Regions from separate parts of the Microbispora hainanensis genome, predicted to be linked through region 1. Evidence: riboswitches for the same ligand, from Rfam matches in the RefSeq annotation. Region 1 holds a riboswitch; each other region holds the start of a gene.

Region 1 (4,205 bases):
CTCTTCGGACATAGCACCTTCGGACACAGCACCTTCGGACACAGCCCCTTCGGGCGCGACGGCTTCGGTCGCGACGGCTTCGGATGCGCCGCCATCGCAGGCGGCGCACTCGCAGGCAGCGCCTACGGAGGTGGCGCCTTCGGAGGCGGCGTGGCCGGACCCTCCGCCCGAGGACGCCTCCGCACGTCACACCCACGCCGGGCCTGGGCCTGCGGGGGACTGCCGGCATGGCCACAGCCCGTGCCGGTGCGACGGCCAGGGCGCGTGCCGGTGCTGCGGCGAGGCGCGGTGCTCGCGTGCGACGCAGGCGTCGGGGACATCGGGACCGTCGGGAGCGACGCCCGGCGGGCCCGGACCGGAGCGGGAGACACCACCCGGATGGGCATCGGAAACGGCACCGGGAGCCGGGCGAGGGACGCCGGAGACGGCGCAGGAGGCATCGCAAGGAGCCGCACAGGGGGCATCGCGGGGGGCGGCGCAAGGTGGGTCACCGGGATCTCCGGGTGCGTCGGCGGGCGCGATGCCTGGGGCGTTCTTGGGGTCGGCGTTGGGAGCGTCGGCAGGCACGTTGCTGGGTGCGTCGTTGGGGATGGCACCGGGGACCGCGCCGGGGTTGTTGCTGGCGACCGGGCAGGTGCTGCCCGTCTCCAGCGTGCATCGGCTCGCCCGGACCTCGACTCTGGTGCGGATCGTCATGAACGCCGAGGGACAGGTGCTGGACATGGGGCGCAAGGTCCGTCTGGCGACTCCTGCCCAGCGGCGGGCCATCTTCGCCCGGTATGCCACGTGCTGGGTCGACGGCTGCCCGCTGCCGGCGACCATGTGCCAGATCGACCACGCCGACAACTGGAGCACCGGCGGGCTCACGGATCTGAAGCTGCTGGGCCCGGCGTGCCAGTTCCACAACCGCGACCGCTACCAGCACCCCGAGCGCTACACCCGCCGCCAAGTAGGCGAAGACCGCTGGGCCTTCACCTACCACCGCCTCGGACAAGCCCGACGACTACACGAGTAAGGCGGGAGGCAGGCGGTGGAGGACCCACAGGCCGGCCCGGGCGACGCACGGACCGGCCCCGGAGGCTGCGGGCGTGAGGCGTGAGGCGTGAGGCGTGAGGCGTGAGGCGGGAGCGTGGGCGATGCGCAGGGCAGGCCCAGGCTGACGCGCGGACAGACCCGGCGACTACGCGAGCGAGGGGAGCGCCAAGACAGCCGGAAGCCCTCGACCGCGTCGGCACTCGGCCCAGCAGACCCCGCGCCGGCAGACACGCGCGAGCAGGCCCGCGCTGGCAGAGCCGCGCCGGCAGACCCCGCGCCGGCAGACCCGCGCTGGCAGAGCCGCGCCGTACGGCGTGGTGTGGCGCATCTCACCGCGGGCGGCCCGCGACCGTGAGGACCTGCGGAAGCAGGGAACGGCGACAGCCGGGATGATCCCCTTTACAGGCCATTTGGCCGTGTCTTACTTGTTATCTACTAAGCTTCCCGTGTGTCTCGCCGGTGAGCGGTCCTCAACCCGAGGACGACCGGCGACCGCCGAATCCCGGAAGTCATCGATCCCGGGAACCGGGGACCCACGTCTCTTGGGGTGAATCCGGACCATCCGGTAGGGCTACTCCTGGCCCGAACCCGTCAGCTAACCCGGTAGGCGGCCAAGGAGAGGAGAGCGTGGAGTGTCGGCTCCACCTGCCCACCCGGTCCGCGTCGTGTCGCCGGACCACCTGCCCGCCCTGGAACGTCTCCAGGCTTCCGGGGTGATGGCGCGCCCGTGACGGGCTGCCACATCTCCCGTTTCTGATTCCGCCCCGCCGTGGCGTGTCCCCGGACGGTCATGCCGTCATGCCGCACGCCCGCGGGCCGGTTCGTCATGTCTCGAAGCGCGCCATGAGGAGCCCCCGATTTCCACCGATCCGATAGCTCGACAGCTGCTCGACGCCGTACGCCCCGAGCTGGGCTACCGCGAACGAGCCGGGAAACACACCAAGTTCGGCGAGTGGTACGCCGAAAACGTCGCCAAGGACCCCGACTTCAAGGCCGCCCCGTGGTGCGACATGTTCGTCTCCTGGGCGGCCGACCGGGCCGGGGTGCAGGACCATGTCGGCGAGTTCGCGCTGACCACGCGGCACGCCAAGTGGTTCGAGAAGCACCACGCCTGGAGCGACAAGCCCGAGCCGGGCGCCGTGGTCTTCTTCGCCTGGTCAGGGTCCAAGAAGATCCGCGACATCGACCACGTCGGCATCGTCGAGAAGGTCGTCGGCCGGAAGGTCCACACGATCGAGGGCAACGTCGACGGCGTGTGGCTGAAGCGCAAGGTCCGCGACACGAGCACGATCGTCGGGTACGGCCTGCCGCGCAAGGTCAAGGTGACGCCGAAGACGCCGGTGACGATCCAGCCCATGGCGGCCGTGAACGCGAGCGTCCAGAGCGCCGCTGCGCCCGCCACCAGGAACATGGCGGCCACGCAGGGGAAGCCGCTCGACATCGTGTGCTCGCCGGGCGACGCCGTCCTGTCGGCCGGTCTGCTGTTCGCGGTGGTCTCCACCGCCGTGACCGGGATACGGGTCAAGACCGCGGCGGCGTCGTCCGACGGACGGCACCGCAAGCGCGGGTGACCTCCCCCTTCCGGATCTCCCGCCGCTCATAGGGACTCCAGCCCGGGCCTTGGGACCTCCGGCCCGGCCCTGGCGATCTCCGGCCCGGCCCTGGCGATCTCCGGCCCGATCAGGGGAACCTCCGGCCGGTCCGAAACGGCCAGGGCTTCGAACGCCATACTCGACGGCGCCACGCTCGTCGGCGACGTGTTCGACGGCGACGTGTTCGACGGCGCCGTGCTCGCCGCTTCCGCCGTGGCGACTGCCACGGCGAGCACGGCGCCGGTCCGGGCCGTCACGGTGCCCTGACCCGGCATGCTGACCCGGCAGGTCAACCAGGCAGGCCGCTCAGCATGCTCTTCATCTCCTTGATCTCGGCCGACTGGCTGGAGATGATCGACTCCGCCAGCCTACGCGCCGGCTCGTAGCTTCCGCCGCTCAGCTCGTCGCGCGCCATGGTGACGGCGCCTTCGTGGTGCCGGATCATCATCGTGAGGAAGGCCCGGTCGAAGTCCCGTCCGGACAGCCCTTCGAGACGCCGCATGTCCTCGGGGGACATCATCCCGGGCATGGCGTGATGCGTCGGCGCCGGGCTCTCCCCGGGCACCTGTTCGCCCCAGGTCGTGAGCCAGCCGCTCATCGTCCGGATCTCGGGAGCCTGCGCGGCCTCGATCCGCCGGGCGAGCCGCGCGACCCGGGCGTCCGCCGCCCGGTCTTCGGCCAGTCGCCCCATCTCCACCGCCTGCTGATGATGGGGGATCATCATCCGGGCGAACATGACGTCCTGGTCGTTGTGGTCGGCCGTCGTTGTCGGCGGCGTTGTCGGCGGCGGCGTCGGCGTCGGCGTCGGGTCGCTGGGCGCGGTGGGCACACCGGGTGAGGAAGGCGTCGCGGCCGAGGCGGCGGTGCCGTACGCGCCGCCCGTGCCGGCCAGCAGACCGGCTGTCAGCAGGGCGACCGGCAGGACACGTCCGTTCATCGGCCAACACCTCCGTACGTCCCGGCGGCTGGTCGAGGACCGGCGCCGCCCCGCCCGCGGTGCCGGCGGCGGCGCCACCCCCGGTGCGCCGTCGCCGCACGAACCGTGTGGCGAACCTGGTCCTCCTGTCGTACCCGTGGAACGTTCCCGTCAGCCGTTGAACGTGATCCTGAACCGGTAGTTGTCGCCGTAGGTCGAGCCGCGGATGGTGAACGCCGCGCTCCCCGAGCTCACCCGGCCCGAGACCGTGGCCCCGGCGTTGACGGCGTAGAGGAAACGAGACGTGCCGAGATCGCGGCAGGGGACGATGGTCTTCTCGCCGTAGAAATGGTTGAACGTGGCCCCTTCGGCGCGGTGGCTGTCGACCAGCTTGCCGGACCAGGAGGTGCCCGATCGGCTGGTGACCCAGTAGCCCAGCAGGAGTTTCGGGTCGCGTACGTTACCGCCGAGATCGCGGGCCGACGCGGTGACAACGTGGGCGGAGCCGAACTGGAAGGATCCGAGCGCTCCGATGTCGCCCACATAGAACTCCCAGTAGAAGGGGTTGCGTTCGACCCTGCCCGCGGCGGACTTGCGTGGACCGGTGACGAATTTCGCGGCCGCCTTGTATCGGCTGGTGCCGACGAACCGGTGCTCGCCCC
Region 2 (4,205 bases), 3.9 Mb from region 1:
GTGTGACGTGGCCCGACCGACTCATCGCGTTCTCACGCTGCTGGAGCTCCTGCAGTCGGGCGGCACGCGGACGATGGCCGAGCTCGCCGACCGGCTCGGCGTCGACGAGCGCACCGTGCGGCGATATGTGGACCACCTGATCGACCTCGATGTGCCCGTCGAGTCGGTGCGCGGCCGATACGGCGGCTATCGCCTCGCCCCCGGATATCGCATGCCCCCGCTCATGCTGAGCGACGACGAGGCGCTCGCCGTGCTGCTCGGCCTGGTCGCCGGTCGCCGCGCGGGGCTGACGACGGCGGCGGGCACGGCGAGCGAGACGGCGGCGGCCAAGATCCGGCGCGTTCTGCCCGAGCGGCTCGCCCGCCGGCTCGACACCGTGCTCGAATCCCTCGCCTTCACGGCCCCGCCCGGCGAGTCCGCCGTTCCCGAGACCGCCGTGTTGCTCTGCGTCGCCGACGCGGTGCGCCATCACCGGCCGATCTCGATCAGGTATACCGCCGCCGATGGTCGGCGCAGCGAGCGCACGCTGCATCCGTACGGGCTCGTCGCCCATTCGGGCCGGTGGTACGTCACGGGCGCGGATCCGGAGATCGGCGAGGACCGGACCTTCCGGCTGGATCGCATCGCGGACGCGAGGACGCTGCCCGGCTCGTTCGAGCCGCCCGCCGGGTTCGATCCGGCGCAGCACGTCCTGGCCGGATTCGCCACGGCTCGATATCGGTACGACGTGGTGCTGCGGATCCAGGGGACGGTCGAGCAGATCCGCGCCCGGCTTCCCGCCGCCGTCGCGACCCTGGCGGATTCCGGGGACGAGGGCTGGCTCCGGGTCGAGGTGCGCGCGGAGCGGCTCGACTGGCTGCCTCCGGTGCTCGCCTCACTCGACCGGCCGTTCGTCATCGAGCGGCCGGACGAGCTGCGCGACCGTGTCGCGGCGCTCGCGGACCGGCTCGCGGCTTCCGCCCGCAGGACCGCAGAGTGACTGCGGGCGGGTGACTGCGGGCGGGTGACTGCGGGCGGGTGACTGCGGGCTAAGCGCTGGTCGCCGGCGAACCGGCCGCGTGCAGATGGCGGTCGATCGCGGCGAAGGTGGCCGCCGGCTGTTCGATGTGCGGCAGGTGACCGGCCTCCGGGATCACCTCCAGCCGGCCGTTGGCGAAGGCGCCGGCGTAGGCGGCGCCGTAAGCCGGGGTGACGATCCGGTCGCTCTCCCCCCACACCAGGAGCGTGGGCACGTCGACGTGCCGCAACCGGCGGAGCAGTTTGGGATCGTGCATGTAGGGGTCGCCCGCCAGCGTGCGCATGGTGGCCATGTCGGCCGCCCGGGCTGCGAGCTGGTCGGCGGGGACGCCGGCCGGGTCGACGTAGAAGCGCTGCGAGTCGTGCCAGGCGTATTCGGCCACGCCGCGCGCGTCCAGGGCGAAGAAGTCGCGGATCGGCTCGCCGGGGACGTCCACGCCCACGGCGTCGACCAGCACCAGCCCGGTGATGATCCCCCGCCGTGTCGCGTACGGCCATCTCGGCGGCGGTCCAGCCGCCGAGGGAGGAGCCGGCGACGAGAACGTCGCGCAACCCCAGGCGATGCAGGCAGTGCAGGTAGGCGAGGGCGAGGTCGTCGATGCCGGTGAGCCACGGGGGACGGTCGGTGCCGTTCCAGCCGGGATGCACGGGCGTCAGGGTGTGTGCCGTCCGGGAGAGGTGCCCGGCGAGCCCGGCGACCGTGGCGGGGCCGCCGCCGCCGTGCAGGATCAGGGCCGGTCTGCCGGTGCCGGCCTCCGACATGGTGAGGGACAGGTCGCGATCTGCAACAACTCGGGCGGGCGGTCAAACACGTCCAATATAGGCAGCACCGGGCCCTGGAGAGCGGGCTGTCGGCGATCGGCGCGACGCTCGCCCAGTGGGACGCCCTCCGGGCGATCAGCCGTACCCCCGGGGCGTCGGCCCGGGAGCTGGCCGCGGCGACGTTCCAGACCGAGCAGGCCTTCGGCACCCTCGCCGGGCGGCTCGTGGCCCAGGGATGGATCGAACGCAGGCCCGGGCACGGCAGGCGCATCGAGCACCATCTCACCCCTTCCGGCGAGCGGGTCCTGGAAGCCGGGCGCAAGGTCGCCGACGAGGTGCTCGCCAGGTGCTACACCGCCCTGCCGGACGCGGACCGCGCGACCCTGCTGGCCCTGCTCCGGCGCCTCGTCGTGGAGGACGCGTAGCCTCCGGCCACGCCCTCGGCGGAGATGCGCTGCGCGGCGGCGCGTCTCCACCGAGGGCGTCCCGGGTCAGACGCCGGGGCGTACGGCGGTGAGGAAGCTGCCCCTCCAATAGGCGTTGAGCCTGTCGACACTGACCACCGCGCCGCTGTGGGGGGCGCTGATCACCTTCCTGTGCCCGAGATACATGCCCACGTGGCCGCCGCCACTGGTGAAGATGAGGTCGCCGGGCTTGAGGTGCGACAGCGAGACCCTCTTCTTGGCGTGCCTGAGCATCGCCCACGTCGTACGCGGGAGCTTGACGCCGGCCTTGCGCCAGGCGAACTGGACCAGCCCGGAGCAGTCGAACGCTCCTGGGCCCGTGGCGCCCCACACGTACGGGTCGCCGAGCTGCTTCTTCGCCACCTTGATGGCGCGCTCGGCCTTCTCCTGCTGGAGAGCCGCCTTGGTGAGCTTCCTCGTGGCGGAGTTCTCGGCCACGGGCGCGGGATGCAGGGGGGTGGTCGTTGTGGGGGGCACGGGCGGGATGACCGCCGAGGTGAGGGCCGGGGCGGGGGCGGGGGCCGGGGGTGGGGATGTCACCGTCGCGGACGCGGCGGCTGCGGGGAGTGCGCTCAATGCTCCGGCCGACGCGGTGAGCGCCGCGCTACCGATCGTGACGCAGGCGATGCGGAGCAGAGTGGTGGAGTTGGTGGACAGGAGGATCTCTCCCTTTGGTCTTCCGCTTGCGCCTACCGGGTTAGCTGACGGATTCGGGCAGGGAAGATCGCCCTACGGCGCCGGCGCGCCGATTCACCCCAGACCTTCGTCGAAGGTCGATTGGTTCCCCGGCTCCGAGCCTCCTAGCTGCTCGGATTCGGCATCACCGGCGCCCAGGGGGGCGGAGAGGCGGGGCGACGGCGACTGTGGATGGTCGAACCCGGCGGGGCCGGGTTCGTAACGACGAGGTCACGTGGACCCCGCCGATGGGCAAGGAAACTACCAAGAGCCCCATATCTCCGCAAAGAGCGTCAAAAGGATAAGGAGCGCATAAAAGGGATCAAATGCGCGAAGTTGCAGGTCAGAGTGCATCTGCGGAAGAGATGTGGCGCTGGTCACACTCGTCCCATCGCGGGCCTGACCTGCGGAGGAAGGCGAGTAAGCCCTGGCGGCGGCGTACATCCTGACCCTGGCGGCCTTCGGCCCCTCGGCTGCCCGCCTGTGGTCCGGAGGGCGTTGATCGTCGCTTGCGCCGCCCGGCTGCCGCCCTGCACGAGCGGGCGTGACCTGCCGGATGGCTAGTTCGTACGCCAGAAGGCGCCGTTGGCGGAGGGGTCGTCGGGGTCGCCCTGCGGCGCGGTGAACCCGGCGCCCCACAGCGTCGTCGTCCCGGGCCTGCGCGCGATCGAGAACAGGGCGGCGTCGGTGCCGGCCTTCCGGGGGATCGGGGTGCTCCGCCACGTCGAACCCGTGACATGCCACAGGGTGGAGTTCCAGTCGCTCTGCACGATCCACACGCCGCCCGCGCCGTCGGGCTCCACCTCCGTGTACGGCTGGGCGTTGACGGCGCCGACCGAGGCGGTCCACGAGCGGCCGTTCCAGTGCATGACCAGGGGGCGGTCGTAGATCTTGTCGTCGCCCTGGTCGTCGGCGCCCTCCCAGCTCACGCCGCCGACGGCCCACACGTTGCGGGGGCCGAGGACGGCGATGTCGGTGAGCACCGCGGCGGCGTCGCGAGCGGGCAGTTTGATCGCGGGGGTGGGCACCAGCGCCCAGGACTTCCCGTTCCACCGCATGATCGCGGGACGGGTGCCCTTGGCCCCCGCCGCCCAGACGTCACCGGCCTTGTACGCGTCGACGGCGGCGGCGTGGGCCGGCAGCGGGACGCTCCGCCACGACGACCCGTTCCAGTGCCTGGCCGAGGCCGAGGAGTCGGCGACCGCCCAGACGTCCTTCGCGCCCGTGCCGTCGGCGTCCGTCGTGGAGAAGCCGCTGCCGAGCGAGAAGGTGGTCCATGTCCGGCCG
Region 3 (4,205 bases), 1.0 Mb from region 1:
GGCCTGATCGTCAAGGTGCACGGCGGGGCGACCGCCACCGGCACGGGCTCGACGGAGGAGCCGGGCTTCGCGGCCAAGTCGGTGCGGCAGCAGGCCGAGAAGGAGGCCATCGCCCGCAGGGCCGCCCTGCTCGTGCGGCCGGGCAGCTCCGTAGCGCTCTCGGCCGGCACCACGACCTGGACACTGGCCCACCATCTGGTGGACGTGCCCGAGCTGACCGTGATCACCAACTCGGTGCAGGTGGCCGACGTCTTCCACCGCGCGGGACGGCCCGACCAGACCGTGGTGCTGGTGGGAGGCGTGCGCACGCCCTCCGACGCGCTGGTCGGCCCGGTGGCCGTGGCGGCCGTCCGCTCCCTGAACGTCGACACGCTCATGCTGGGCGTGCACGGCATGAGCGTCCGGGCCGGTTACACCACGCCCAACCTGCTGGAGGCGGAGACCGACCGCGCCCTCATCGCGGCCGCCCAGCAGCTCGTGGTCCTGGCCGACCACACCAAGTGGGGGACGATCGGCTTCAGCACGATCGCCGCCCTCGACGAGGCCGGCGTGGTCGTGAGCGACGTCGGCCTGCCGGAGGAGGCACGCGACGCGCTGTCGGAGCACGCCGGCGAGCTCCTCCTCGTCGATCCGTCCGGGGAGACCGAGCTGGAGACCGCGCTGTGACGCCGGCCCGCCGCACGTCCTCCGACGCCTGTAGTAAACCCGGTGCATCCCCCGGCCTCCGCGCGCCCGCCGTGTCCCCCTTTCGCAAACCCGCACCGACCCCCTTGTAAGCCCGCTCCGACCCGGGACACCGCACCGTGAAAGCCGGAGATCGCACCGTGAAGCTGGAGACCGCTCTGTGAAGCGCACCATCACCCATCTCGCCGACGGCCGTGAGCTGATCTACTTCGACCGGCGCGACGACGCCGACCACAGCGCCATCGACACCAGGGACCTGCCGCCGCGCCCGCTCGCCTCCGAGCTGCGCTACGACCCCCTGATGGACGAGTGGGTGGCCGTCGCCCGGCATCGCCAGACACGCACACACCTGCCGTCGGCGGAGGAGTGCCCGCTCTGCCCGGGTCATCCCGGCTCGGAGATCCCCTCGCCGTACGAGGTGGCGGTGTTCGAGAACCGCTTCCCGTCGTTCAGCTTCAACACGGGCTCGTACGAGCAGGTGGGCGGGCTGAGCGAGGTGCGTCCGGGGATCGGGCGCTGCGAGGTCGTCTGCTTCACCTCCGACCACAACGCGTCGTTCAGCTCGCTGAGCGACGAGCAGGCCGAGCTGGTCGTCGAGGCGTGGGCCGACCGTACGGCCGAGCTGTCCTCGCTGCCCGGCGTGGAGCAGGTCTTCTGCTTCGAGAACCGCGGCGCCGAGATCGGCATCACGCTGCCGCACCCGCACGGGCAGATCTACGCCTATCCGTACGTCACGCCGCGCACCCGGCAGATGCTGAACGCCGCCGCCCGTCATCAGGGCGGCAACCTGTTCGCGGATGTCCTGGCCGCCGAGCGGAAGGGCCCCCGGGTGGTGGCCGCCAACGAGCACTGGACGGCCTTCGTGCCCGCCGCCGCGCGCTACCCGTTCGAGGTGCACGTCTACCCGCACCGCCAGGTGCCCGACATCCCGGCGCTGTCGCCGGAGGAGCGAGCCGCGTTCGCGCCGCTCTACATCGAGGTGCTGCGCCGCCTGGACGGGCTGTTCGGCGTCGTCATGCCGTACGTCGCGGCCTGGCACCAGGCTCCTGTCACCTACCGGCGCGACCTCGCCTACCTTCACCTGCAGCTTTTCACGATCCGGCGGGCGCCCAACAAGCTCAAGTATCTGGCCGGATCGGAGTCGGCCATGGGCGCGTTCGTCAACGACGTGCTGCCCGAGGAGGCCGCCCGGATGCTTCGCGAGGCGATAACGGCCTGATCTCCGATTGATTGCGGCTTTGGTGGCAGCGACGGTTTCTTTACCACTAGTATCCCTGACACCGGCCGTCACAACCGGTACGCCTAATCCCGGGCGCCCCGCCCGGGAACCGGGGACCCAATCACGCACCTGGGGTCAAGGCAGTCGCCTGCCCGGGCTCCTCCAGCCCGAACCCGTCAGCTAACCCGGTCGGCAGATGGAGAGGAGTGGGCTCTGCCCCGCGCATTCCCCCTGGCTGTCGGCGTGCTCGCCTCCGCCGTCCTCGTGTTCGGTACGGCGGCGCCGGGCGTCGCCGAGCCCAAACCGACGGAGAAACAGCTCAAGAAGGAGCTGTCGGACCTGCGGCAGAAGGTCAACCGGCTGATCGCCGACTACAACGCCAAGCGTGTCGCCCTCGCCAAGGCCCGTGAGGAGGAGAAGGCGGCTCGCGACCGGCTGGCCAGGGCCCAGGCCGACTACCAGGCCGCCAGCGACGCCGTACGGCAGATGGCCGGGCTGCGCTACCAGACCGAAAGCGCGATGGCGCTGCCCGACATGAACACCGCCGCGCTCAACTACCAGCTCAAAGAGGAACAGGCCGCCCGGCTCGCGCACTTCGACCGGGTGCGCGACGCCCGGCAGCAGGCCGCGGACGCCGCCAAGACGCTGACCGCGCAACTGAAGGCGCAGGCCGAGGCGGTCGCCGTACAGCGCAAGGACGCCGAGGACCTCATCGACGAGATCAAGGACAAGCTCGACGCGCTGATCCCGATCGCGCCGGGAAAGCTCCCGGGTGGGTCGTGGGCACCGGAGCTGCCCAGCGGTGCCGACAACATCACGCCCCGGATGAGGTTCATGCGCACCGAGGTCGAAAACCACTTCAGCCTGCGGTTCCCGGTGGGCTGCTACCGGGCGGAGAACAGCGGCGAGCATCCTCTCGGGCGCGCCTGCGACTTCATGATGAGCTCGGGCGGCGCCATGCCCTCCCCCGAGATGAAGGCGCTCGGCGACAGCCTGGCCGACTGGGCCATCAAGAACGGCCCCAAGCTCGGCGTCATGTACGTGATCTGGCAGCAGCGCATCTACAACCTCGGCCGTCCCGGCTGGCGGCTCATGTCCGACCGCGGCGGAATCACCGCCAACCACTACGACCACGTACACATCTCGATGTACTGACCTGCCAGGGCACTCGCGGGGTGGGCCGGCCACCTCGGCGAGCGAGGCGGCCGGCCCGCTCCGGGTCAGGCCGGGATCTGCTTCTCGTGCCAGGTGTAGTAGAGGTAGGTGCTGCCGGGCCCGGTCAGCGTGCCGTAGACCTGCCAGAAGGTGTTGGTGCCGGGCGAGAAGCGGAAGATCTTGTCCCCGGGCCGGTCGTCCACGATGACCTGCTGTGACCCCGTGGGCCCGATCCGGACCTCGATCGTGAACGTCTCGTTGTCGGGGATGTCGAGGCAGACCTCGTGCGTGTACGCCGTCGGACCGGCGATGTTGTAGAGGCGATTGTCCACCGCCGGCGACTCGACGTTGGTGGGGACGTATTTGTTGACGACGTAGGTGTACCCGCCCGTGGAGCAGTCCACTGCGGAGGTGTCCGCGAGCGCGGGGCCGGCGCCGGTGAGCGTGACGCCGAGAACGCCGGCGGCGACGGTGAGAACGGAGATGGTGCGCTTCATGCCTCTCCTCATCCGTACGGTGTGACGCTTCAACCAAGTAGTTGAAGGCTGAACTGATTTTGATCACATTCGCCACAATTACACAAGTCTGATCAATTACCTGTCCGAATCCGAGTCAAGACGGCCGGGTTCGGCCTCCCGTCGGGCGCAGGCCCGGCGTGCGGCCCGGCCTTCGGCTACGTCATGAACCGCGCTCAGGAGGGGGGTGCCGGGACGGGCAGAACCGCCGGGTGCCTCCGCCCGCTAATCGGGGTGACTACGCGCCGAGTCCGGGGGAGGATGCCGGGATGACCGACACACGTATCGATCCCCCCGTCGTCGCGGGAGAGCGCGAGATGCTGCGCGCCTGGCTGGACTGGCACCGTGACACCCTCGCCGTGAAGTGCCGGGGCCTCACCGAGGAGCAGTTGCGGCTGCGCTCGGTGCCGCCCTCCAGCATGTCGCTGCTCGGCCTCGTACGGCACATGGCCGACGTCGAGCGGGCCTGGTTCCGGAGGCGGCTGAACGGCGAGGATCTTGGCGGCATCTACTTCAGTGCCGACGACCCGGACGGCGAGTTCGACAATGTGGACACCGCGTCGGCCGAGGAGGCCTTCGCGACCTGGCAGGCGGAGATCGAGCAGGCGCGGGCGGCCGAGGAGGCCTGCGCC
Region 4 (4,205 bases), 2.8 Mb from region 1:
GCCCGCGAGCGGGTCAAGGCCGCCGAGACCAGGGCGGCCGAGCTGGAGGCCGAGACGGCCGAGGCGCGTGCCAGGGCTGCCAGCGCCAACGGCGCGGCCGAGACCGAGCTGCGCCGGCTCAAGGAGCGCCTGGCGGACGCCGAGCGCCAGCTCGAGGCCAGCCGCAGGGCCGCCCGCGAGGGCCGCAGCATCGAGGACGCCCGGGTGCGGGTGCTGCTTGACGCGCTCCAGGACGCCGCCTCCGGGCTGCGCAAGGAGCTCGGCCTGCCCACGACGATCAGCAGGCCGGCCGACTACGTGAACGCGGTGGTGCCCGGCGAGCCGGGCGTGACGGCCGTCCCCGCGCGGGCGCTGGCCAACGACGACCCGCAGCTTCTCGACCAGCTCCTGGCCATCCCTCACCTGCATCTGATCGTCGACGGTTACAACGTGACCAAGACCGGTTATCCGTCGCTGACCCTCGCCGACCAGCGAGCCCGGCTGCTGACCGGGCTCGGCGGGCTCGCCGTGCAGACGCGGGCGGAGGTGACGTGCGTGTTCGACGGCGCCGAGCTGAACGGGCCCGTCCAGGTGTCCGCGCCGCGCGGGGTGCGGGTGATGTTCAGCGCGCCCGGGGAGATCGCCGACGACCTCATCCGCACGCTGGTGCGGGCGGAGCCGCCGGGGCGGGCCATCGCGGTCGTCTCCTCCGACCGGGAGGTGGCCGAGTCGGTGCGCCGCATGGGCGCCCGGCCGGTGCCCTCGATCCTGCTGCTGCGCCGTCTCGGCCGCGGTTGACGCGTCCCGCGCACGCCCCGGACCTGCGACGTCACAGTATGTGACGACTGCCGCGAATACCTGCGAATAGGTTGAAGCTTCAAGATCGCCTAGATAGAGTCGCGCCGCAGGTTTCGTCGATCAAAGAGGTTTATCCTCAAGGGGGCTCAGTGCGAGGGCGTGTGCCGGTGGCCGCCGGTCTGGCCGCCGTGGTCCTGCTCACTCCGATGACGGGCGCGCAGGCGGATCCGAAGCCCACTGTCGCGCAGGTGAAAGCGAAGCTGAGCAAGCTCAACGCGCAGGCCGACCAGCTCGTGGACCGTTATAACGCGGCCAACGAGAAGTGGAAGAAGGCCCGGCAGAAGTACCTCACGATCAACGAGGACTACAAGAAGCAGAACGCCCGGGTCGAGGAGTTACGCTCCGGGCTGGTCTCGATGGCCGTCAGCAGCTACCAGGTCGGCGACATGGGGTCGTGGGGCGGCGTCTTCTACAGCTCCAACCCCGACGCCATGCTCAGCGGTCTCGCCACGCTCAACCACATGTCGGCCGAGCGGGCCGGGCGGCTCAAGGCGTACGAGGGCGCCATCAAGGACCTCAAGAACCGCCGCAACCAGAGCAAGCAGGTCTACAAGGAGGCCGCCGACGTCAAGGACGAGCTGGCGGACGAGAAGGAGAAGGTCGACAAGCTCGTCCGGGAGCAGATGAAGCTGCTGCGCTCGCTCGGGACGTTCAACCCCGGCAACCCCAACAGCGCCGGCGTCGTCTACAACGGGCCGGCGTCCGGCAACGCGCTGGCCGCCCTCCAGTTCGCCTACAAGCAGATCGGCAAGCCCTACCGCTACGGGGGCACCGGACCGGGCGCCTGGGACTGCTCCGGGCTCGTGCAGGCCGCGTGGGCGGCGGCGGGCGTCCGGCTGCCCCGGACGAGCTACGAGCAGTGGGCCTGGGGCGCGAGCCGCCGGGTCTCGCTCGACGACCTCCAGCCGGGCGACCTGCTCTGGCACGCCGGATACGGGCACGTCGGCATCTACGCCGGCGACGGGAAGGTCGTTCATGCCCCGCAGACCGGCGATGTTGTGAAAGTCGTCACACTCGCCGAGTATCACGCGATCGGAGCCGTGCGCCCCTGACGGTCCCGCCGTCTCCGTGACGATCTGTGACTGACGCGGCAAATGTGACCCCATCGGCGCTTGTTGTGCAAATTGTGGGCAGGGTCACATTTGGCGCATTCGCGGTGTGGGTAAGCTGCGATTTCTTCTCCGCGGCCTTCGTTATGCGATCTTTATCCGGCCGGAGCGCTTTGCCGAACGCCGCGAGTCCTGGGTAGCTTCTGGGCCGCGGCGAGCACGCCTCGCCGCCGTGCGTCCCGGTCCGGCCGGCCGGTCGCAGTCATCCAGCGGCATCGGCGTCCTTCATCACCCTCCCCCCGTGGGATCCCCCCGACGCCGATGGCCAGCCGAGTCCGTGCAGTCAGGAGGCACGGAGCCGGGGAACCACCGACCTTCACGCGAAGGTCCGGGGTGAATCGGCGCATCGCGCGCCGTAGGGCGACTTCCCCGCCCGAACCCGTCAGCTAACCCGGTAGGCGTGAGCGGAAGACCCGAGGAGAGATCCTGTCTACCACCCCCAGTCTGTCCCGTCTTGCCCGAATTGCCGTTAGTGGTGCCGCGTTGACGGCATCCGTAGGTGTCGCTGGAGCACATCCGGCGGCGGCAGCCGGCACGGCGGCCGACCCGGCGGCCGACCCGGCGACGGTCACGGTCGTCACGACGGCCACGGCGACGAAGACGGCCACCAAGACGGCCACGAAGACGGGCGCCGAGGAGAGCGCGAAGACCGCCGCCCGCAACGCCGCCGCGAAGAAGCGGACCAAGAGGCACACCGCCAAGCGGAAGATCAGCAGGGCCTCGCTCCAGCGGGCCAGGGCCCGGCGCGCGGTGAAGGCCGCCGAGAAGCAGATCGGCGACCCCTACCGCTACGGAGCCACGGGACCGGGCGCGTTCGACTGCTCGGGCCTGGTCCAGTACGCCTGGCGCAAGGCCGGCGTACGGCTGCCGCGCACGACGTGGTCCATCCGCAGCGCGGTCAGGAAGAAGGTGTCCTGGGGGCACTTCGAGCCCGGTGACCTCATCTTCACCAGCGGCGGCGGCCACGTCGGCATGTACGTCGGGCACAACAGGATGATCCACGCCCCGCACAGCGGCACGCGGGTCAGGATCGACAAGCTGGACGCCTACCGGAGGAGCACCTTCGTGGGTGCCGTCCGGCCGGGCGTCTGACGGGCACCGGTCACCAAGCCCCCTCGACCGGCGCCGTCCTTACGGCCCCGTCCACCTCGCCGAGGTGGGCGGGGCCGTGACATGCGCTGGCTACCATGCACGGCGTGACTGTCACGAGCGGCGTGCCCGCGTGCGCGCCGGGCGTGCGTGCCGGAGCCGGCCGGAGCCGGCCCGGACCCGCCGGGGCCACTCCCCGCCGGATCGCGGCCGTGGCCGTCGCGCTGGCCGCGCTGCTGGCCGGGCCCGCCGCCGCGGCGCCGCCCGACCCGCTGCGCGCCCTGCGGCTCGACGCCCGCGCCGCCGTACGCGAGCATCCCGGCATGTGGACCGGTGCCTCGGTCGCCCGCGGCGAGCGCGCCGTCGTCGTCGGGTCGCCCCGGCCGCTGGTCGCCGAGATCGCCGCGCTGGCCGGCCGCGCGGGCAGTACGGTCACGAGGGTCTGGGGCGGGCTCGGCGGCGCGGTGGTCCTGGTGCCGCGCACCGAGGAGCAGGCCGCCGTGCTGGCCGCGCCGGCGAAGGTGGACGGCCTGGCGGCCGTCGCCACCGGCGACCGGGTGATCGTGCAGCCGGCCGCGTTCGCCCGCCTGTCCGCGACCGGCCGCCTGGTCGTCATGACCCACGAGCTGACGCACGTCGCGACCGCCGGCCGCCGCACGGTGCCGATGTGGCTCATGGAGGGCTTCGCCGACTACGTGGGCTACCTGGACAGCGGGCTGCCGGTCCGTACGGTCGCCGCCGAGCTGGCCGCCGACGTCGCGGCCGGGAGGGCGGCGCTCGGCGGCCTGCCGGGGCCCGCCGACTTCGCCGCCAGGCCCGCCCAGGCGTACGAGGAGGCGTGGCTCGCCTGCCGCTACATCGCGGCCCGGTTCGGCGAGCCGAGGCTGGTCGCCCTCTATCGCGCCGCGCTGCGCGAGGAGATCGGCGCCGCCCTGCGGGAGGAGCTCGGGCTGACCGCCGGCGACCTGACCCGCGCCTGGCGGTCGTGGTCGCGCGAGCAGCTCGCCCGGACCTGATCGTCCGACCGCGACGACCCGGCCGGGACTGCGACAATGCGTTCTCGGGCGGCGCGGGGGGACCGCGTGATCACGCCGGCAGCGGGGGTGAGGATGACGAAGCGGACGCTGATCGTCACGAACGACTTCCCGCCCAGACCGGGCGGCATCCAGG

What was found. A riboswitch is a leader RNA that binds a small molecule or an ion and turns the genes downstream of it on or off. The one in region 1 is predicted to bind cyclic di-AMP.
Region 2: another riboswitch for cyclic di-AMP. It lies ahead of OHB01_RS13805 (C40 family peptidase); the one in region 1 lies ahead of OHB01_RS35455 (CHAP domain-containing protein).
Region 3: another riboswitch for cyclic di-AMP. It lies ahead of OHB01_RS00115 (coiled-coil domain-containing protein); the one in region 1 lies ahead of OHB01_RS35455 (CHAP domain-containing protein).
Region 4: another riboswitch for cyclic di-AMP. It lies ahead of OHB01_RS23515 (C40 family peptidase); the one in region 1 lies ahead of OHB01_RS35455 (CHAP domain-containing protein).

Annotation. Positions count from the first base shown of each region.
Region 1 is NZ_CP108086.1:7,802,298-7,806,502, reverse strand. Features, by position in the region: gene OHB01_RS35460 (DUF222 domain-containing protein) at 1-1,015, shown strand, start outside; cyclic di-AMP (ydaO/yuaA leader) riboswitch at 1,519-1,661, shown strand; gene OHB01_RS35455 (CHAP domain-containing protein) at 1,893-2,606, shown strand; gene OHB01_RS35450 (DUF305 domain-containing protein) at 2,917-3,564, opposite strand; gene OHB01_RS35445 (hypothetical protein) at 3,715-4,205, opposite strand, start outside.
Region 2 is NZ_CP108086.1:2,935,816-2,940,020, forward strand. Features, by position in the region: gene OHB01_RS13790 (YafY family protein) at 8-979, shown strand; gene OHB01_RS13795 (alpha/beta hydrolase) at 1,029-1,661, opposite strand; gene OHB01_RS13800 (MarR family winged helix-turn-helix transcriptional regulator) at 1,875-2,204, shown strand; gene OHB01_RS13805 (C40 family peptidase) at 2,271-2,720, opposite strand; cyclic di-AMP (ydaO/yuaA leader) riboswitch at 2,915-3,073, opposite strand; gene OHB01_RS13810 (hypothetical protein) at 3,479-4,205, opposite strand, start outside.
Region 3 is NZ_CP108086.1:23,396-27,600, forward strand. Features, by position in the region: gene OHB01_RS00105 (DeoR/GlpR family DNA-binding transcription regulator) at 1-666, shown strand, start outside; gene galT (galactose-1-phosphate uridylyltransferase) at 845-1,903, shown strand; cyclic di-AMP (ydaO/yuaA leader) riboswitch at 1,974-2,112, shown strand; gene OHB01_RS00115 (coiled-coil domain-containing protein) at 2,147-3,058, shown strand; gene OHB01_RS00120 (hypothetical protein) at 3,124-3,555, opposite strand; gene OHB01_RS00125 (DinB family protein) at 3,843-4,205, shown strand, end outside.
Region 4 is NZ_CP108086.1:5,025,017-5,029,221, forward strand. Features, by position in the region: gene OHB01_RS23505 (NYN domain-containing protein) at 1-777, shown strand, start outside; gene OHB01_RS23510 (C40 family peptidase) at 927-1,889, shown strand; cyclic di-AMP (ydaO/yuaA leader) riboswitch at 2,204-2,358, shown strand; gene OHB01_RS23515 (C40 family peptidase) at 2,430-3,038, shown strand; gene OHB01_RS23520 (hypothetical protein) at 3,143-4,051, shown strand; gene OHB01_RS23525 (glycosyltransferase family 4 protein) at 4,145-4,205, shown strand, end outside.